DNA from 4 places in the Paenibacillus sp. NN59 genome. Region 4 is predicted to be linked to each of the others. Evidence: riboswitches for the same ligand, from Rfam matches in the RefSeq annotation. Region 4 holds a riboswitch; each other region holds the start of a gene.
The links. A riboswitch is a leader RNA that binds a small molecule or an ion and turns the genes downstream of it on or off. The one in region 4 is predicted to bind thiamine pyrophosphate.
Positions count from the first base shown of each region.

Region 1: another riboswitch for thiamine pyrophosphate. It lies ahead of thiC (phosphomethylpyrimidine synthase ThiC); the one in region 4 lies ahead of ACT89M_RS16580 (thiamine phosphate synthase).
Region 2: another riboswitch for thiamine pyrophosphate. It lies ahead of ACT89M_RS02380 (ABC transporter substrate-binding protein); the one in region 4 lies ahead of ACT89M_RS16580 (thiamine phosphate synthase).
Region 3: another riboswitch for thiamine pyrophosphate. It lies ahead of thiM (hydroxyethylthiazole kinase); the one in region 4 lies ahead of ACT89M_RS16580 (thiamine phosphate synthase).

Region 1 covers NZ_CP199678.1:730,607-736,073, reverse strand. The annotation lists gene thiC (phosphomethylpyrimidine synthase ThiC) at 1-1,788, opposite strand, end outside; TPP riboswitch at 2,185-2,298, opposite strand; gene ACT89M_RS03370 (IclR family transcriptional regulator) at 2,460-3,203, opposite strand; gene ACT89M_RS03365 (alpha/beta hydrolase) at 3,627-4,646, shown strand; gene ACT89M_RS03360 (Fe-Mn family superoxide dismutase) at 4,813-5,467, shown strand, end outside.
Region 2 covers NZ_CP199678.1:513,051-518,517, forward strand. The annotation lists gene ACT89M_RS02365 (ABC transporter ATP-binding protein) at 1-786, opposite strand, end outside; gene ACT89M_RS02370 (ABC transporter permease) at 836-1,594, opposite strand; gene ACT89M_RS02375 (MTH1187 family thiamine-binding protein) at 1,594-1,884, opposite strand; gene ACT89M_RS02380 (ABC transporter substrate-binding protein) at 2,234-3,274, opposite strand; TPP riboswitch at 3,491-3,603, opposite strand; gene ACT89M_RS02385 (DUF2798 domain-containing protein) at 3,745-4,239, shown strand; gene ACT89M_RS02390 (hypothetical protein) at 4,294-4,473, opposite strand; gene serS (serine--tRNA ligase) at 4,831-5,467, shown strand, end outside.
Region 3 covers NZ_CP199678.1:1,012,918-1,018,384, reverse strand. The annotation lists gene ACT89M_RS04490 (S-layer homology domain-containing protein) at 1-1,221, opposite strand, end outside; gene ACT89M_RS04485 (radical SAM/SPASM domain-containing protein) at 1,471-2,352, opposite strand; TPP riboswitch at 2,582-2,684, shown strand; gene thiM (hydroxyethylthiazole kinase) at 2,841-3,650, shown strand; gene thiD (bifunctional hydroxymethylpyrimidine kinase/phosphomethylpyrimidine kinase) at 3,650-4,462, shown strand; gene thiE (thiamine phosphate synthase) at 4,462-5,127, shown strand.
Region 4 covers NZ_CP199678.1:3,772,435-3,777,901, reverse strand. The annotation lists gene ACT89M_RS16595 (hypothetical protein) at 1-386, shown strand, start outside; gene ACT89M_RS16590 (hypothetical protein) at 373-1,395, shown strand; gene ACT89M_RS16585 (ABC-F family ATP-binding cassette domain-containing protein) at 1,450-3,003, shown strand; TPP riboswitch at 3,043-3,152, shown strand; gene ACT89M_RS16580 (thiamine phosphate synthase) at 3,413-4,132, shown strand; gene thiO (glycine oxidase ThiO) at 4,210-5,454, shown strand; gene thiS (sulfur carrier protein ThiS) at 5,451-5,467, shown strand, end outside.

The DNA.
Region 1 (5,467 bases), 3.0 Mb from region 4:
CATCCCGGCGGCTACTGCTTCATCATCGTTCAGGCCGCGATCTGCGGCAAAGGCACGGATGTCCTGCGTGATGCGCATACTGCAGAACTTCGGTCCGCACATGGAGCAGAAATGTGCTTCCTTCGCCCCTTCTGCGGGTAGGGTCTCATCGTGGTAGGATAGCGCTCGTTCCGGGTCAAGTGACAGGTTAAACTGATCTCTCCAGCGGAACTCGAAGCGTGCCTTCGACAGTGCATCATCCCGGCGCTGAGCGCGTGGGTGGCCTTTGGCTAGGTCTGCGGCATGGGCAGCTATTTTATAAGCGATAACTCCTTCACGTACATCATCCTTGTTCGGAAGCCCCAGATGCTCCTTTGGAGTGACATAGCAGAGCATAGACGTACCAAACCAGCCAATCATCGCTGCCCCAATCGCAGACGTAATATGATCATATCCCGGTGCGATGTCTGTGGTCAGTGGCCCGAGCGTATAAAACGGCGCTTCCTGGCAGATCTCCATCTGCAAATCCACATTCTCCTTGATCTTGTGCATCGGCACATGCCCCGGCCCTTCAATCATCACCTGCACATCATGCTTCCATGCAATCTGCGTTAATTCCCCAAGTGTGGCGAGCTCCGCCATCTGTGCTTCATCGTTGGCATCGTAGATGCTACCTGGACGCAGTCCGTCCCCGAGGGAGAAAGCAACGTCATACCTTTTCATAATCTCGCAGATTTCTTCAAAATGGGTGTACAAAAAGTTCTCCTGATGATGTGCCAGGCACCACGCCGCCATAATTGACCCGCCTCTAGACACTATTCCCGTCATCCGTTTCGCTGTCATCGGAATATATCGGAGCAACACACCCGCATGAATTGTAAAATAGTCCACGCCCTGCTCCGCCTGTTCAATCAGCGTATCCCGGTACAACTCCCAAGTGAGGGCCTCCGCCTCGCCATTTACCTTCTCCAGTGCCTGATAGAGCGGCACCGTACCAATCGGCACTGGGGAGTTACGGATGATCCATTCCCGTGTGGTATGAATGTCTTTGCCTGTGGAGAGATCCATTACCGTATCCGATCCCCAGCGAACAGCCCAGGTCATCTTCTCCACCTCCTCCTCGATAGAGGAAGATACAGCGGAATTACCTATGTTGGCGTTGATCTTCACGTGAAAATGACGCCCAATCAGCATCGGCTCACTCTCCGGGTGATTGATGTTGGATGGAAGAATAGCCCGGCCGCTCGCCAGCTCCTGCCGCACGAATTCAGGCTCTACGCCTTCACGAATAGCGGCGTACTCCATCTCGGGCGTAATCAAGCCCTGCCTTGCATAATGCATCTGTGTGACAGAGCGTCCAGCCTGAGCACGTAGCGGTTGACCGCGGAATCCCGGGTACTCCTCTGCCCCGGCTCTCCGTCCTCCCGCCTTCAATCCGTTATCCTCCGGCTTCACTGCGCGGCCCTCATATGCTTCAACGTCACCGCGCTCCATAATCCAGTGATTTCGGAGCGCAGGTAATCCCTTCCGAATATCCATCTGGAATTCGGGATCGGTCATCGGGCCGCTCGTATCGTAGACACGCAGCGGCTCATTATGCTCCACTCCTTGGGGAGTATTCGTATCATGAAGGGCAATTTCACGCTCCGGTACAGCAATGTCCGGTCGTGAGCCCTGAATGTAGACTTTGCGGCTGCCCGGGAAGGGTTGTACCCCTCCAGCCGCTCCGGTTTTCTTTTCCACCGGATGACCATCGCGCCCTGTTTCCTCTATTCCCGTCTGTTGCCCCGTTTGGTTACCTGTATTCATGTCTCCTGTTTCCTCCTCTGTGATCTTCATTTGCCCATATCGTCCACCAATGTGACAGCTTTGACTTACCACACCTGTCTGGAAAAAGCAGAGCACAGAAGCACAGCAGGATTGACCCTGCATAAGCAGCTAGAATGATCCAAAAGACAACTTTTATGCACAATCAGCATGAGCACGAAACACGAGATCACTTCTCTTAGAAGTCTAGGCATATATGCCGCAATTATTGTGCTGTCACTTCCAAGGTGAAACACAACAACTGAATCTCTGCTTGCCGCTGTAAATAAAAAAAGCCGGTTCCGAAGGAACCGACTAATGTCCATCACCATACACGCAACAAGGGCCACCTGCTGCAATACAGCATGGATCCCGGGTTAACGTCTGTGGTGTCTGTGGTCATATGGCCGATTACTTCCCTACGCTGGTATGATCCAGATCAGGTGCAAAGGGTCCGGGATCTCATGCGATCCCGTCTCAGTCCGGACAATTCGGACTCCCCCAGTAACGTAAACGTATTGCGACAATCAAGCCGCTGTTCAACTTAAAATATGACATTCAACCGACCCCGCTGGGTCGTCCATTACAGAGTAGCGTAATCTGGGCTTAAATTCAACCTTAATATTCCAGAGAGGAAATTCCCTTCGAGCAAAACTTCATGCAAGAGCCTTCCCCTATGGCAACATAAGTCCCATTTGTACAGCTGCTTCTTTCAACACAGGCGCGTACTCATGTAATGTCTCTTGCGAGAGCCTGCTAACAGGTCCAGACACGGAAAGCGCTGCTGCAATGTTGCCTCTGCGATCCATAATTGGCACAGACACAGCGGCAGCTCCCGGCTCGCGTTCCTCATAGCTGGTTGCGTAGCCACTCACTCGAATGTCTTCCATCTGTGCCAGATAGACGGCCGGATCGATAAATACTGGCCATTCCGGGCCGTTCATCAGTTCCTCCCGATCCTCATCAGCGGCAAAAGCCATTAATACTTTGCTGGAGGCTCCTACGGAAAGCGGCAGTCTGACCCCTACAGGTGCAACCCGCCGAATCGCCTGATCACTCTGCACAGCCTGAATCCGAATCCGTTCACCGCCATCACGAAGGTAGAGACTTACGGTTTCGCCCAAGCGATCACGCAGCCTCTCCATTGCAGGTAACAGCAAAATTGCAGGATCGTCACTACGTGACATATGCGCTGACAGCTCCCAGATTCGAATACCTAGCCGATACTTCTCGGTTGCCGCATCACGTATTACGAACCCCCGATCCTCCAGTGTAGCCATCAATCGATGTACCGTGCTTTTGTGTAAACCGATCTGACTAGCAATTTCAGTGAGTCCAAGATCACTGCGCGTGGTAAAACATAATAATATATCCAGCGCCCGTTCTACAGCCCGGACGGTTAACTTGCGGTCTTCCATGGCATGATGCCCTCCTCATGTTTCATCACATGAAACTTGGTTACATAAATTATATGAGAAACGGTCTCATCTGTAAACCAAAAAGAACCGTTTTGAAGATGATCTGAAAACAAAAAAATGAACAAGGATATCCAATTGGCACATCGTAATCTCCTGTAATTTACACACTATGGAATTGTTACCTCTACATCTTAAGAACTATATAACAATTGCGTAACAAATACCTCCAATCAATTGACTTTGACTATATCGGGACATACGATAAAGATAGAAACCAATTCAGATAAAATATCAAAAGCGTGACTTTAGCATTAGGATGCCATCGTCATGAATACGTGCTAAAAAGTACCTATATGCTATTTTTCATATCGTTATGATCTTGTCCATATTAATCCTCAACCGAAACTCAAAGGAGGGGCGTGCATGTATCCGACATCCCAGAGCGAAGCCCCGCTGCATACCAAAGTGTCCGATCTGCCCTCTTCGTTGTCACCGAGGCTGATTCGGTTCAAACATATTGTCGTAGCGTTGCTGCTCTCCGTTGTATTTTTTCTGTTGTTTTGTTTTATTGCCTTACACGGTTATATTGCTTGGGTGCTCTCCAACCCTACGGTCGCACCGGTGTTTTCGAACCCGATGCAGGCCAAAAACATGAAATATGAGGACATTACATTCCCTGCGGCCGACGGTAGCAGAACCATGCAAGGCTGGTATATCCCTGCGAATACCGATACGGGCAAAACCATCATCTTCAGCCACGGTTATGGAGCCAATCGGGAGGAAACCTGGGTGCCTATGTATGACCTCGCCCATTACGCGCACCAGCTCGGGTTTAATGTGGTGATGTTCGATTACGGCTTTGCCTCTCAGGTCAACCGAGCGGTAGCAACAGGTGGTAAAGCTGAGTCTCAGCAATTGCTGGGAGCTATTCAGTTTGCTAAACAGCGCGGAGCACAGGAGCTGGTCGTCTGGGGATTTTCCATGGGAGCAGGCACGGCTCTGCAAACCGGACTGCTAACCAAAGAAGTGGATGCCATGATTCTGGACAGTACATTCCTGCTGGAGCCGGATACGCTGTACCACAACATTCATAATCAGATCAATCTGCCGCGTCAGCCTACGCTCGAGATTATGAAGTTGCTCTTCCCGATCTTGAACGGTACCGGCTTGCAGCAAATCCCGTATCAGGAAGTGAAGAAAAAGGACTATCCGTTCCCAATCTTCTTTATTCATGGTACAGAAGATGAGAAGGCCCCTTATCCGATTGCCGAACAACTTGCCGCTAATCAGACGAATCCTTATTCAGAAGAATGGATTGTACAAGGCGCGCATCATGAACTGATCTTCCGGGAGCATCCGAAGGAATATCTACGCCGTGTTTCGATTTTCCTTAGTCATGTGACGAAAACAAGCAGTGAGGATGTGCAACAAAACCGGCAGTAATATTAAAATGATATACAGCATTTCGATGTGTTTAGAGCCCTCCGGGGCTCTTTTTTTATACACATAGGACAATGCGTCCCAAGAATACACTGTTGAGACAGAGCAAAGGTAATTGGACGAAGAGCGGGTTCGAAAAATAATCTGAAAGATTGGAGGTATAACGCATATGAACTGCGATGGATACGGTCATCTGCTTCCTCTACGGACGCTGGAAGAAATCCGTTTCTGGAAAGAGCAAGAGAAAGAACATACGCTCATCATTCGCACACTGGTTCCTGACCTTGAGCCCTCCTACGTTAAACTTCTGGAAGAATGGGAATCAGCCTTTGCGTACAGTGAGCGAGTGGCGAATCAGTTGATAAAACAGCTGTTGCCTGCAACCCAGCCGCCTGCCCCCTATATCATGCGAAGTATCGATCAACTCGTCCAGACAGCAAAACATCAGTCCAAAGAGTTTATCAAGCAGCTTTATATTATGCTGGAGCAAAGTGCAGCGGTGCGTGCGGTCCCACTTGCTCAAACCTTCATCTTGCATATCATCCGCGAATCGGAGTATTTCCTGGGGGTATTAGAAACCCTGAGCCAGCCCGGCATTCTGCGTGAAACAGAACCACCCTCATCGATGTTGCTAGAGAATGCACTACACAACATTAACTCCAAAGTCGCCCAAGACACACGTCTAGAAGCAGCGGAGTCACAAGCATCTTTAGCCGGGCAAACCAATGCCAATGGTTCCCTTGCCGCATCTGCACAGGTACAATCGTCGTCACTCCAACCATCAACGGCTGGGACGTCTCCTGCGGAAACGCTGCCTGCATCTG
Region 2 (5,467 bases), 3.3 Mb from region 4:
AAAGGCAGGCTCTTCTGTTATTTCATCTCGTCTTGGACGGTCAAAAGGAACATGAACCTCGTGTAGCACAACCGCCGGTCGATTGGATAATACATAGACCCGATCCGCCAGTAACAGTGCTTCCTCGATATTATGGGTGATGAATAGCACCGAGCGACGATTCTGTTCCCAGATATCCAGCAACCAGCGTTGCATGTCGCTCCGCGTCAGAGCATCGAGCGCGCTAAATGGCTCATCAAGCAGCATCAGTTCCTGCGGGCTGAGCAGTGCACGAAGGAAAGCAACACGCTGTTGCATTCCGCCTGACAGTTGATGAGGATATGCCCGCTCGAAGCCTGCAAGGCCAACGCTGCCCAGCCACTGTCTTGCCTCTGCGAGCGCTTCGGCACGCGGAGCAATGGGGGCAGTGAACGCTGTAGCAGAAGCGATCTCGCCTGCCAGCAACACATTGTCTTCAATGGTTCGCCATGGGAAAAGGGCAGGTTGCTGCGGCATATAGCTGATATGTCCGCGTTGTCCCGTAACCTGCTTGCCATTCATGAGCACTTCGCCGTCCTGTGGCTTGAGCAGGCCGCCGATGATGTGGAACAGGGTACTTTTCCCGCATCCGGAAGGGCCGACGATGGCGACAAACTCCCCTTTTTGTACCGTAAGGGACAAGCCATTCAACACAGACAGTTTCCGCCGCCGTTCCTTGAAGGACACATGCAAGTTAACAATGTCTAGCGCGGGAGGAACCGAAATGGAACCCGGACCATTCGTTTTATCCTTCGGGTATCTTTTCATAGGGAATCACTTCCTAAGTACATAATACGTTAACCTCTGATATGCAAAACTAGCGCTTCTGTGGGCGCCAGCGAACGAGCAGCTTCTCTAACAGCGCAATGAGCAGGAAAAGAAGCAGGCTGAGTGCCACGATAATCATGATGGCAACAAAAAGGCGATCCGTGCGGTAAGCCGATTTCTGCAACATCATATAATAACCGATGCCTTTGTCGGCACCAATCCATTCCGCGATGATGGCACCCATGACACTGTATGTGGCGGCGATTTTGACACCGGAAAATATCGATGGAAGGGCATGCGGAAGCTCCAGTTTCCAAAAAATATGACGGCGATTCGCACCTGCCATGCGCATATAGTTCATCATCGCCGCATCCGTGCGTGTTAGACCGTCCATGGCAGCGACTGCTACCGGGAAGAAGCAGACCAGAATGATAGTAATCAATTTGGGTAGCAGGCCGAAGCCGAACCAGATCAGCAGGAGCGGTGCAAGTGCGATGGTCGGGATATTTTGACTAAGAATAAGTAGTGGATACAAAGCTGACTTCAGAAAAGGGATCAGATGCAGTACCATGGCAATGAACAGACCGACCGCTGTCCCGGCGACAAATCCGATAAGGGTTAGCTGAATCGTTGCAGAGGCGTGCATACCCAATCGGTCAGCCTGAGACGCCGCTTCGCGAGCGATATCGGACGGGGCGGGCAACATCCATTTCTCAATGTGGAATAGGGAGACGGCCCCTTGCCATATCGCAATAAAGAGAATAACCGCCACGAGGGGCGGCCATACACTTTTGAAATAGGTAGACATTAGCGATATTTCTCCGTCAGTGTATCCATGCTGAATCCGTCCGGGCTATGTGCGATTTTGATCTGGGAGATGATGCTTGGACTACCAGCTTCCACAAGTACCTCGTGCATTTTGCGAACAACCTCCAGCAGTTCATCCAGTTCGCCTTCCATGGTGGTATCTAGCGCATTGACCTGATATTTCAGGCCGGATTGCTGAATGACTTCAATGGCACGGTCTACGTATGGATATGAGTTCTCGCCGTTCGGTGTTTTGGGAATAACCTGAATACTGAGTAATGTACTTGCCATGAGAGATTAATGCTCCTTTCGGGTGTGGATGGATAAGTAGATATGGTCGTTGTACACTGTAACACTCCGATGACAGAATAACCTTCCAATCGCTGTTATCCCCAGATTTTTTGATTCCCTTTTCCAAAGGGGAAAATCCGCTTTTTCAGGTTTTTTCTGTACTCTCCGTTTCTTGTGTACAAAAAATTCAACTTATCCATTAAGCTGTGGAAAAAATTCAAGAGAAAGCGCGCTTATGAGGTGGTTTTCCTTAGAAAACCTTATAAGCGTTGACTTCTTCAATTTTTTTCTGCCCTCTTCGTTCAAAACGTGTAAATATCAAAGTTCATGGTTACAGTTAGATTTAATATTACTGTGGTAAAAATTCATTGGTGTATGCTTTCGTTACATCAATCTCTTTATCCAGCAGTTTCTTGCTGAACATCCAGTCGGTGTAGTTCTTCCATACGTCTTCCTTTTGTTCACCCCAGCGCGGGGCATCATCTTTGTATTTCGGGCTGAGCCACTTTTGGCTTGCGAGTACTAATTCTTTGTCCAGGTCGGGAACAGCTTTGATCAAAATGTTCGCTGCTTCTTCAGGGTGATCAATCGCATATTGATATCCTTCAGAAGTGGCCTTCAGGAAAGCCTTCACCAGTTCAGGGTCTTTCTGAATCGTCTGTTCATTGGTCACGAGTACAGGGGTGTAGTAATCCAGCGCTTTGGCATAATCCTTCACATATAACATGTCAATCGGTTCTCCGCGTAATTCAGCCTCAATTCCTGTCCAGGCATAGAAAATCCACGCAAAGTCGATGTCCCGTTTCACAGCTGTGAAGAAGTCGGCATCGCCCATGTTAATCTTTTTGACTTTGGATACGTCAGCACTTTCGCCCTCCATAATGGATTGCATCACCGCTTCTTCCACTGGGGAACCCCAGCCGCCGTAAGTTTTACCTTCAAAGTCTTTGGGTGATTTGATCTTACGATCCACTGGAGCGGCAAAACCGGATGTATTATGCTGAATAACTGCGGCAATCGACACAAGAGGAACGTCCTGCGTACGCGCCTGAGTTACACTTTCCTGATAACTGACGCCAAACGGTACCTCACCCGAGGCAACCATCGTATCCGCACCGCCGGCTCCTGGCTGTACAATCTCCACATTTAAACCTGCTGCTTTATAAAAACCTTGGTCCACCGCTGCATACAGACCGGTATGATTCGTATTTGGAGTCCAGTCGAGCACGACCTTTACATCTTTCAGTGCAGTACCGCTCCCCTGATTGGTTTGGTCCGAACCTGTCGCACCTTGCTGCTCTGTTGGAGCGGCTTCTTTGCCACCACATGCAGCTACGGTAACGAGTAGCACACACATGAGTAACATTCCCATCGTTTTACGCCATTTCATCGTGTTTCTCTCCTTCGGTATGTCCGGCCGGATGGCACGGGGGTACTCCTTGGCTTCATATCCAATCCCTTTGCATAAATCGACGAATTTATACTCGCGGGTTATCCGAATAACGTCATTTTTCTGTTTCTGCATGTCAAAAGAAAACAAAAAAAGCGCCCCGTAATCTGGGACGCGTGCAGGCGTGAGAGAGTGGCGTTCAGCTTATAGCTGTGCCGTTGCAATATACTCCGATTCCTACGCTGGCATGATCCAGATCAGGTCTAAGGGTTAGTATCTTGATGGGATACACTCTCAGCCGGCCAATTCCGACTCCCCTGGGAAACTATGAAGTTACGGGCATTACTAGGTGTAATTATAGGCCAGTGACAGGATTGTGTCTACATAAGTTGGACTAAAAATATTTTCACAGAATGTTCACTTATGTGAGGGTAGCCCGATTGTCTATAATGATCCAAGTTACAGAAAGGATGAGTGTATTGTCAGTACGCAAGAAACAACAAGTGATTTTTGGACTTATGATGTGTACAGGAATGGTCGTAGTGATGATGACCTTCAATCTATGGCATACGGGGATGTTAAGTCAGATGTCCGTGCTGCAGCTATTGCTCCAATTTGTGATCTGTTTTGCCATCGCCTTTTTGGTGGAGTCGTTCATCGTGGGACCGATAGCGAGAAAAATCACATTTTCCTTCTCATTTGCGAAGTCGAGTAAAATTAGAGGTGTAGTTACGATGTCCTTTTTCATGGTAATCGGCATGGTTTTGCTCATGTCTTTATATGGCATCATTACAGCCTATACTGCAGGTCAGCTAGAAGGAGATTCCGTAATCAATGCGTATCTTCATACGATTGTACGTAACTTCGGTCTGGCATTGCCTTATCAGTTGATTGTACTCGGGCCGCTAGTGCGTTATGTATTTGGCAAGTTGTTCAAGGGACCAGTAGCCGTTGTGTCGGTTTAAATCATCGTATCGTTATCCATCATAACAAAAGTATTTCCTGGGCAATCCTGTGGTTTAAGAAGTTCTAGCGTAAGCGATCCAAAACAAAATACCAATAACCACAGCGGCAATAATGATCGTAGTGAAAACTCCGCTCAACCATGAACCTCGCTGGGCTTGGCGGGCAAGTTCATCTGCTCTTTGTTTGGCGGCTTCGCCCTCGGATGAATTCAGATGGTTTGGGTCCATATTCATAAAGCAATCACCCCTTGGTGTTTTAGAAGTTATTTCAATTGTACTTGATCCAGCTTTGGAAAGATACGTAAACGGGCATATATGAGTTGCAATGTTGTTCTGTCTTCGTATATACTGAGAAACACAATTACAGATCGGATCATGCCGTTGAAGAGAATCCAACTCAGAGGCGTTTTCGCCAGGGAGCGAATTGAAACTATCCCAAGTTAACCGGAACCGCCCGTTATCGCGGACCAAGAGGCTGATCAGGAGATTTGAACTGATTTGGCAAGTTGGGTGGCACCGCGAGCAGAGCGCTCCTCGTCCCAAGGGATGAGGGCGCTCTTTGTATTTTTTTAGCCAAAGGAGACGGTGATCATGTTAGACATGAAGTGGGTTCGGGCACATGCAGAAGAGGTTCAGGCGGCGGCACACGGGAAAAAGATCAAGGTTGATATTGCTGTGTTACTACAGCGGGATGACGAGCGCAAGGCACTTTTGCAGCAAACGGAAGAAGCGCGTCGTCAGCGTAATACACTATCGGCTGAGATCGGGAAGCTTATGCAGTCGGGTGAGCGTGAGCAAGCGGAGAAGATGCGGGCACAGGTTAAACAATTGAATGAACAGCTGGAGCAAGAGGAAGCCAAGCTGGCGGTAATCCAGGAGGAAGTGACCAGACTGCAATGGCTGGTGCCTAATATCGTGTCGCCAGATACGCCTGTGGGCTTGTCGGATGAAGATAATGTAGAGCTACGGCGAGTGGGAGAGCTACCTGTGTTTGACTACGAGGCCAGAGATCATGTCGAGCTGGGAGAGATGCACGAACTGATCGACATTCCGCGCGGCGTGAAGATCGGTGGAACGCGAAGCTATGTATTGAAGGGGGCAGGTCTGTTGTTACACCGGGCGGTACAGCAACTTGCACTGGACCTGTTGCTGAAGCAGGGATTCACCCCGCTGGAGGTTCCACTCATGGTCAGGGAGGATACACTGGTAAACACCGGATTTTTCCCGA
Region 3 (5,467 bases), 2.8 Mb from region 4:
ACCAACATCACCTGTGGAATCATTCTTTACGATGGCTCCAGACTTGATCTCAATCTGTTGTACATCACTCGCACCTTCCAGAACCAAACGAACACTTCCATCTGCTTTATCCACAATTACAGTTGCAAGAACAGAGTTCAGTGCATGGATACTGTTGGGTCCTCCACCTTTAATGCTAGTTGTTCCTGTAACAGTAACATGATCAAGTGTAACATCACCATTAGCTACAGATTCAAGAACTTGAAGGTTACCATTGATCTTAGTGTCTTTCAGAATTACACCTTGAGAACCAATCGTGACATTACCGGTTACGTTACCCAAAGTGTATGTGCCTGGCGAAGTAAGGTTTTTGCTGGAAGTTTGTTGACCTCCTCCATTATTTCCACCAGTGTTGTTATTGTTTCCATTATCCCCGGTAGAGCTATTGTTGCTACTGTTACCTTTATTGCTGTTTTCAGAAGGCTTCGTTGTTTCTGGTTTTGTGGGGTTAGAGTTGTTTGTATCTTCGTCTGTCTTCGCAGGAATCATAGTATTATCATATGTAGACTTATTCATCACAAACTCATAAGCAAGTCTTGCCAATGCTTGTCGATCCGCTACACCCGTTGGATTAAACGTTGTTGTTCCGTCTTTCTGAACAATACCTTTAATAAATCCGGATTGATATGCGAGTGACACAGAATCCTTCGCCCAGTCTGATACTTTATCCAAATCAGCGAGCTGTGGCTTCGTTGTTTGAGCTGGTGCGTTCTTTGTTTCCCAGCCGAATGCTCTTACGAAGAATACAGCCAGTTCCTCTCTCGTAACTTTTTTATCTGGAGAAAACGTATCCTTAGAGGTTCCTTGGGCAATACCAGATTGAACGAGTGCAGATACATAGCCAGCATACCATTTGGATTGCTCCACATCTTTAAAGGAACTAGCTACAGTAGAGTCAGGCTTTAATTGAAGCGCACCCACCATAATCTTTGCCAATTGAGCACGTGTTACTGAATCTGAGGGTTTAAATGTTCCATCCGCAAATCCAGATAAAATGCCTTTTTCAATTAACTTCGTAATTTCTGTTTTGGCATACGATTGTTCAACATCCTTAAACGACGTTACAGATGATGAGGTCACTTCCGCCGAGGCTAGCAATTGCATAGAAAACATAGAGGCAATCAATGATGTAGAGAGTACTGCTGACAACTTTCGATTAAACTTTTTCCATTTTAAATTCAAAACTCGACACACTCCTCTTAAACGTCCGTTATTAACACAAAAATGTAACTTTTGAACTACTCCCCCTTTTATAATCAGTAGGATAATAATACCATGTATATTTATAAAAACAAGATTAATAGACTATCATTTTACATAATAGTTGAAATCATGAATCAAATGGTGCCTATTCTTTCCTAATAATAAATAAAAAAATGTGCTACTCGGAATATTACCGAATAACACACTTGAGTTATCTGTCGTATGATTTTAGGCTCCTGCTCCAAAGCGCTGCCGGTATCCGCACTTGCGGCAAAGTTCTTCTACAGCTTCCCTTTTGGAAAAACCGTATACCAGATTGTTCGCACGCTCTCCGTCCACAATATCGGAAAAAGACTTTTCATGGATGTTTCCAAGGTTGATGACACCTTCTCCGTCCAAACAGCATGGAACCACGGTTCCATCAACCAGCACAGCTGCCTGACTGCGTAATGCATGACAAAAACCTTTGCCGTCATCTTCAGGTGCATCGAGGCTTGGCCATTGGAATTCATGGTCCTGATTCAGGTATACGTTGGGTGCAATTTTCACGCCACTACCCGCAACCACCTTTTCTTCAATACGGAAGTCCAGATTGAATTCCTTTTCCAGCACCTCAAGCGTCTCCCGATTGCGATTCATCTGAGCATTGGTGAAGTTATCCTGAGTCAGATTCCATAGTCGGAACGAGACAATGACGTTATGTTTCACCGCTTCACGAACAAAAGACAAGATGTTATGCAAGTATCCGTCACGATCCGTAGAACCTTCATGACCGTCAAAGCTGTGCAGCGAGAAATTCATCTGTCTCAGTGCAGGTTTGCCCAATAATTTATGCTGTGTCTTTGGCAGTAGCGTACCGTTGGTCGTAATGTTCACTTTAAATCCCTTGGCATGAGCCATATCCAGCAACAGGTCAATTTTGGGATGAAGCAGCGGTTCCCCTTTGACGTGCAGGTAAATATGTTTTGTGTGTGGTTTGATCTGATCCAATATATTATTAAAGACTTCAGGGTCGATGAATCCTTTGGCTCGCTTCGTTTGTGGACAAAAGCTGCATGCCAGATTACAGATGCTCGTAATTTCAATATATACTTTCTTGAACGTTTTCAACTCAGGGTCCCCATTCTGCCGGGAGGAACAACGGTCCTGCCCTCATTCGTAGTACGGCCATATGAGCCAATCCCCATTATATCGGGTTCACGAGCTAAGGTAAATCAGAATAGCGGATCAGTAACAAAGTCCAGTGTATTTTTCATCCCCATTTCAAGGCTTAAATCCTCGCCCTATTTACATTAAGTCAAGATGGATATATGCTGAGTACATAACTGCATATCTTGTACATTTGCACTGGGGGAGCCTTGCGGCTGAGACGAATACGACGATTCGGACCCTTTGAACCTGATCTGGATTATACCAGCGGAGGGAAGTGGAGCGGCTTTTATTGGCAGTAGGGGATCTCTATCCTAGATGGGGATCAACTTCAGTTCAAACGTATAGCTCCGTTCATTTCTCCGGAAATGGACGGGGCTTTTTTGTATTTCAGCAAGTCGTCTCGCTCATAACCATATCCATCATTTGAAAATAAGGAGGTCATTTGGATGTCTTATCTTGAACGTGTACGTTCACTCAATCCTTTGGTTCATAATATTACCAACCTTGTGGTTGCCCCTTTTACCGCAAATGGTCTGCTTGCCCTCGGAGCCTCTCCGTTTATGGCCTATGCTCATGAAGAAGTCGCTGACGTCGCTCGAATGGCTGGCGCGGTGGTTCTGAACATCGGCACATTGGATGAAAAGGTCGTTCAAGCGATACGTCTAGCCGGACAATCAGCCAATGCACATCATGTGCCTGTTGTCCTTGATCCTGTTGGTGCAGGAGCCACGACATATCGCACCGATACGGTACAAATGCTGGTTCGTGAGCTTCGTCTTACCGTATTAAGAGGCAATGTCGCCGAAGTGGCCCATGTCATTGGTGTGCCATGGAATATCAAAGGTGTGGACGCTGGGGTTGGCGAGGGTGATCGGATTAGCATTGCGGAGAAGGCCGCGCAACAACTTGACTGTATTGTCGTTATTACGGGCCAGTACGACATTATTACAGACGGATATCATACTTTCCTCACAAGCAACGGACATGCATTGCTCACCCAAGTTACCGGGGCAGGCTGTCTGCTAAGCTCAGTCATTGGTGCTTTTGCAGCGATTGCCGAGCCGGGGCGCGACATGCTGAACAGTGTGGTGGAAGCTGTCTCAACCTACGGTGTAGCCGCTGAACAGGCTGCAGCACGAACGGCTCATCAGGGGCCAGGCAGCTTCCAGATTGAATTGTTAAATCAACTGGCGCAGATTACACCTTCGCTGTTCTCCGAGCATGCACAAATCCGTCAGATTCGTGGAGGTGTGTGATGAATATTGCTCAAGCGTTAACGATTGCCGGGTCTGATAACGGCGGCGGTGCAGGAATTCAGGCAGATCTCAAAACCTTTCAAGAACTTGGTGTATACGGCATGACGGTCATTACTGCAATCGCCGCTCAGAACACTACAGGGGTTCAAGGCGTGTTTCCGATTGATTACGACGGCATTGCCCAGCAACTTGATTCAACGGGAGTCGACTTTCAGCCGCGTGCCATCAAGACAGGTATGCTGTATAGTGCCGAGATTATTCGTCTTGTTGCGGCAAAATGTCAGCAATACGACTGGTCAAATCTGGTTATTGATCCCGTGATGGTTGCCAAAGGAGGTGCACCTCTGCTCCAGCAGGAGGCTGTGCAAGCACTTGTGGAAGATCTGCTGCCTCTTGCTTTGGTTATCACACCTAACATTCCCGAAGCCGAACTACTTATCGGGAGTTCGATTCGGAACCTGAGTGAGCGCGAGGAAGCCGCAAAGCAATTGGTGCAGATGGGTTCAACATATGCCTTGATTAAAGGAGGACATGATACGGGAAGCGGTACGGTTATCGATGTCCTGTATGACGGGCATTCCTTTCATTATTTGGAGAACCTTCGTGTTATGACACGCCATACCCATGGAACCGGCTGCACGTTCTCTGCTGCCATTACGGCGGAACTGGCGAAGGGTGCCCCTATTCTGGCTGCCGTTACGACCGCGCGAGCATTCATTCAGGCAGCCATTGAAGATGAGCTGGGATTCGGGACCGGGCACGGGCCAACGAATCACTTTGCGTACCAGCGCAGACAGCGGGGTGAACGCTGATGCGTAGATGGGATGCGGAAGCGGTGCGCCGCGCGCTGCAGTTGTATTTGGTGATGGGTAGCGTCAATACGACGCGAGACCCGGTGGAGGTGCTCCGCCAGGCGATCACTGGCGGCATCACGCTGTTCCAGTTCCGCGAGAAGGGAACTGGTGCACTGGCAGGCGAAGCCCGCATAACACTTGCGCTGCGGCTTCGTGAGGTGTGCAGCCAGCACGGGATACCGTTCATCGTGAACGATGATGTGGAGCTGGCTGTGGCGGTGGAGGCCGACGGTGTGCACGTCGGCCAGGACGATGCGGACGCGGTGCTGGCACGCGCCCGCATCGGAGAAGGGCGGATGCTTGGCGTATCCGCCCACTCCGCCCTTGAAGCCCGCCGTGCCGTGCAGGCGGGCGCAGACTATCTTGGCGTCGGGCCGATGTACCCGACGCGCTCCAAAGCGGATGCCCACGCTGTGCTGGGCCCCGCCGGGGTTGCGGAACTGCGCGCCGCAGGCATCGCAGTTCCGGTGGTCGGTATCGGCGGCATTACGCCCGATACCGCGGCCGCCGTGATGGCGGCTGGAGCCGACGGCGTAGCCGTCATCTCCGCCATCGCGGGCGCGGCCGATGTGCACGCAGCGACTGCACAGCTCGCTGCGATCACCCGCAGGGAGCAGGCATAGCCATGCTCCCTGCCCCATTATGCAAAGGTTGCAGCCACTCGGTCTTCAGCCTCTGCATTCTTGTTTTATTCTTCGCCTCCTTTGCCTCGTTCTGCAACCTATACATCTTTTATCCTTATCCTTCCGCAAACTGGTCATCCTGTAGCGCCCCATACCTCCTTCTGCATCCTTTAAATCCTTTCGCCTTTCTCACCTTCTTCCCACCTTGCATCACGCATATCGATCTTATCCCCTCCCTTCCATCCAAACATATTTAATATATAAATCATTTCTACTATAAAGCTTCACATTTACAAACCATTATCTTTTAATTACTATGAATATAAAAACATCTCCGAAA
Region 4 (5,467 bases):
CACCTCGAATGCTCGCGGAGTTTCAAGAACAGTTAGCCCAAACGGGCAATAACTATGACATATCCATGGAACATTTACACAAAAAATATGTCCCCCAGTATTCAGATCCGATGATTCAGAGTAGCTTCACGGGTACATACGAGGTTGTTCATGATGCATACTACTTGTCACAGATTCAGGAGCGGTTATATCCGTTGTCTAGCGCATTGTCCGTCGATGATCCCGGGCGCAGATATACGCTCAATATGGGTGACTTCTTCACCGTGAGTCTTAAAAGTACCAACCGCACACCTTCCATGATGATACGAGAATGGTTACAAGGTACAGTTCAGGCTTCTGCGGTTTTTGCTTCTTATGGAGGTATGGTACTGAATGAAGATTACTGAGCTTTCTATCGTGTTTATTCTCATTTTCTTTCCGTTATTTTATATCCTCTCGTTTCATACGCAAGATGCGCAAGAGGCCAATGAACTGGCTTATCGCTACAAAACAGCGTTACAAACCGCAGTTATGGATGCTGGTGCGGTCATGCACCAGAATGAAAAACAACATGCTGAAGCAGGTTATGATTCTGCCAAGTTTGTTAAAGCGGATAAGGAACTGGCGTTGACCACCTTTACCCAAACGATGGCATTAAACATGGGCATACAGGATGACAAGGAAGCTATTCAACATATGTTTGATTATATTCCAGCGGTTGTAGTTCTGGATTATGATGGTTATTACATTTTTGCCAAGGAAACCGAGATGACTGGGGAGATGGAAAAGTCTCATAGACATGTGTGGAGTCCCAAAAAACCTTATACATATTCAGATTCAGACGGAAATAGCATTAATTTCACACTTGACGGTTATGTGTATGCTTATGATGCTGGTGCAGGGAAATGGATCGAAGGATTTCAGCAGGAGCTGGCCTCGAATTCCACGATTCCATTGTTTCAGGACTCTACAACTTTTGAACAGGTGCGGCGTAGCCGGATCGTGACCCGAATACAGGAAGAGCTTGCAGACGTAATCAATCGACATAATGAATTTGCCAGGAGAAATGGTGTCGCTTATCTATTCACGATGCCTTTAGTCTCGCAGGAAGATTGGTACAATTCGATCAATGATACGGGTATTATGGCTTTTATACAGGGGATCGCTGTAGGGGGTCAGAAGATTAACAATTATGCCATTGGTGGAGGCCGGCTAGTCAAAAAAACAGCGATCATTGGCGGGATTGATCCCGAAACAGGCATAAAATATCATTATCCTGCCACCTGTAACCCCGGTTTTCGTGCTGAAGAGGTGTTTACAACTGCAAGACAGGCAGCGGCCAGAGGTTATTTCGAATATGATTGCTTCGCGCAAGTGTCATTACTTTCAGAAAAGACTGAACCTGTGCTAGAATAGGGTTTTGGAACGTGAACTAAAAGTAATGTATATAGATAGGAGCAGTCTCATCTTATGAGTTTATTGTCAGTAGAGAACGTCAGTCACAATTTTGGAGACCGTACGTTATTTAAAAATGTTTCGTTTCGTCTGCTTGCTGGAGAACGAGTGGGTCTGGTTGGGGCTAATGGTGCCGGAAAATCAACCCTAATGAATATTCTCACCGGAAAATTGCTTAAGGATAGCGGTAAAGTGGAATGGACGCCAAAAGTTCGATATGGCTATTTGGATCAACATACGAAGTTAACACCGGGCAAGACCATTCGTGATGTGCTTAAAGATGCTTTTTTGCCGCTACTGGAACTGGAGAAGCAAATGATGGCCATTACGGATCAGATGGCTGATGCCGATCCAGACAAACTTGAGCAGTTGCTTGAAGAAATGGGAGATATTCAGGAACAGCTTGAACAGGGCGATTTTTATCTGATTGATGTGAAAGTGGAAGAAATGGCAAACGGTTTGGGATTAAATGCAATTGGCCTTGATCGGGATGTTGCGGCTCTCAGTGGTGGACAACGTACGAAAGTCCTGCTTGCAAAATTGTTGTTGGAGAAACCCACTGCCCTTTTGTTGGATGAGCCGACAAATTATCTGGATGTAGAGCATATTGAGTGGCTAACTAGATATTTGAAAGACTACCCATATGCTTTTCTATTGATTTCCCATGATACAGAGTTCATGAATGAAGTGGTTAATGTCATTTATCATCTGGAATTTGCTAAATTGACGCGTTATGCGGCCAACTATGAGAAATTTCTTGAAATGGCAGATATGCAGAAAGCACAGCATATTGATGCCTATGAGAAGCAACAGGAATACATCAAAAAGCAGGAAGATTTCATTCAACGCAACAAAGCTCGAGCTTCGACCTCTGGTCGAGCGAAAAGCCGGGAAAAACAACTTGGAAAGGTCGAGCGAATTGATCGACCAGACGAAGCAGCAAAACCAGCATTTAAGTTCAAGGATGCCCGCGCAAGCAGCAAAACCGTTTTTGAAGGTATTGATTTTGAGATCGGTTATACGTATCCATTACTACCTAAGATGACCATGACGATTGAACGTGGTGAAAAGATCGCGATTGTGGGGTGCAACGGGGTAGGTAAATCAACACTGCTTAAAACGATCTTGGGTAAAATAGCGCCAATTAGCGGAAAAACGTTTCTTGGAGATTATTTGGAGACGGCATACTTTGAACAGGAAGTACGAGCCGGGAATATTACACCGATCGATGATGTATGGAACGAGTTTTCACATCTAACGCAGAACGAGGTGCGAGGACATCTTGCACGTTGCGGGCTCAAAAATGAGCATATTACGCGTCCGCTTAACATGCTGAGCGGGGGAGAGCAAGCCAAAGTCCGTTTGTGCAAACTGTTGATGCGGGAGAGCAACTGGGTCTTGTTTGATGAGCCGACGAACCATCTGGATGTAACGGCGAAGGCTGAGCTACAGCGGGCACTGAAGGAATATAAAGGAACCGTTTTGCTTGTATCGCACGAACCGGATTTTTATGAAGGCTGGGTCACCAAAACGTGGGATGTAGAAGAGTGGTCCGAAAAAGCACGATGACAAAAAAAACCGGTTGTGGTAATATAGGCTACAACTTCATATGAACACTAGGGGGGCCGCACGATGCGGCTGAGATGGAAGAATGCGATTCCGGACCCTTTGCACCTGATCTGGATCATACCAGCGTAGGGAAGTGGCGCGTTTCAGCGAAAGCGATAGTAAATGATTCTAACGTAAGAACAGGATCTTATTACATCGTGATGCCAAGCGGTTCAATATCAAAATAAACAGTTATAGATTTGACTATCAAACTGTTTAACAGGTATTTGTCAGACGCTTGTGATTGAACTGAACCTTTGTTTATACGCAGCCACTCCCCTACGGGAGTGGCTTTTTTGGTTTTATATTTGTCATTACTACTTCTCCAAGCCTGTAGCTGAAAGGAGCGAGAACGAGACTGCATACCTTGATGTTTGATTATGATGCTCATGAATCAGGTAAAACTTCAACAGACCAGTGGTACAAGCGGACAGATAAATCTGTACCAACCTGTGGACTAGAGAAAGACTTTTTTGAGTTACATGTGATATCTACGAATAAAGCGGAACAGTCAGTCATGTTGAAGGCAGCCAAAGATATTTGGCCTTATGTGCATTACATTCATATCCGGGAAAGGCAACTCTCGCAACAGGAATGTTTTAACTGGGCCAAATTGATGGTAGAAGCGGGTGTTCCAGCTTCCCGCATTGTAATCAACGGTGCGAACCTATATTCGTCAGGCTATTTTTATCAAGGGGTACATTGGAGCCAAGATATGCTGGAAAGGGCAAAAGTAATGGTAAAGCCGGAGAACAAGCATGATTTGAGGCTCCGGTTGGGGATATCGGTGCATTCGTTGCATGAAGCGAGAATTGCCGAAGAGTATGGCGCGGATTACCTTTTTTTCGGGCATGTGTACGCAAGTGCAAGCAAACCGGATTCTGTAGCGAGGGGATTAGATGCGTTATCGGAAGTGTGCTCCAGTGTCAAGGTGCCTGTTATTGCAATTGGGGGGATTCAGCCGGATAACATTCGGGCCGTCAGGTCTGCGGGAGCCAGGGGTGCTGCTGTGATCTCAAGTGTGTTAAAACATGCAAACCCTGCTCATGCTGTTGCGCTTCTTAAACAGGCTGTGGAAGCGGTGAAGTGAATGTTTCTCGATCAAAAAGTTGGAAATGACGCCAACCTAATAAGATCGGAATGTTGTTCAAACAAGGAGATGACAAAATGGTACAGAGAGGACCGAGTCAACCCGAGGAAGTGATCGACTCATCGTGTGAACAAGATAAGTTTAAGCGGCTACCGCTATCCGAAACTTTAACTAAGAAACCAGAAACCTTTCATGCAGAAACAATCATTGTGGGCGGTGGAGTCATAGGCTGTGCGATTGCTTTTGAACTGGCATCCCGAGGTCAGGAAGTACTGCTTGTTGAGCAGTCGGAGATTGCTAGCGGAGCTTCATGTGCAGCTGCCGGCATGCTGGCAGCAGATAGTGAGGATTTTGCTCATCCACTCATGGCACAAGCCGCATATGACAGTAGGGAATTACTTCATAAGCACAAAGAGCAAATATCCGCTTTAACAGGTATGGATCTTGGCTTAAGGCGCAACGGATTTATCACACCGTTTCGTTCATACGGTGATCTAAGTAAATACAAGGATAAACGAAATACCACTTCGGGGGTGCAACAACTTTGGTGGGATCGAAGCACAGTGCAACGAGAAGCGTTATGGTTGAATCGGGATACGTACGGTGCTTATTACCGATCATTGGAGAGCGAAGTGTTGCCCGTGTCATTGACAAGAGCTTATGCGATCTCAGCTGAAATGATGGGTGCCCGCATTTTGGAAGGAGTTCAAGATGTTCGGCTGATCGTAGATAAGCATGGTGTTCAAGGGATTAAAACGGCTAAGGGAGAGATGTGTTGCAAACATATCATCATAGCTGCTGGTTTACACGGGGAGCAACTCATGCATCAAGTGGGGATCGTTTTGCCTTCAAGTCCGGTGAAAGGTGAAATGTTGGCCGTTCGGTTTACTACAGATCAGGCTGGAGGCAGACCCGATCGCACGGTATATGCAGAAGATGTCTATATCGTTCCGAAAGCAAACGGAGAGGTATGGATCGGCGCAACCAGTTTGCCAGGAAGAAAAGATCACAGCGTATCGGCAAATAGTATGCAACGATTGCTTGGAGCGGCAAGTTATTGGGTTCCGGGAATCAAGGAGGCGGACTTTGTGCGGGCATGGGCAGGTATAAGGCCTTCCACCCCTGATGGGCTGCCGTATATAGGCAAATGTGTAGGGATTTCAGGCTTGTATGCAGCGTATGGACATTTTCGTAATGGGATATTGCTTAGTGCAATAACAGGTCGCTGGATCGCAGACATGGTAGAGGGCAAGAGTGCCGAAGAGATCGGGATCGAAGCATTTTCGCCTGAACGATTGAACAGAAAGGGGGTTATGTCGTGAACATTATCGTGAA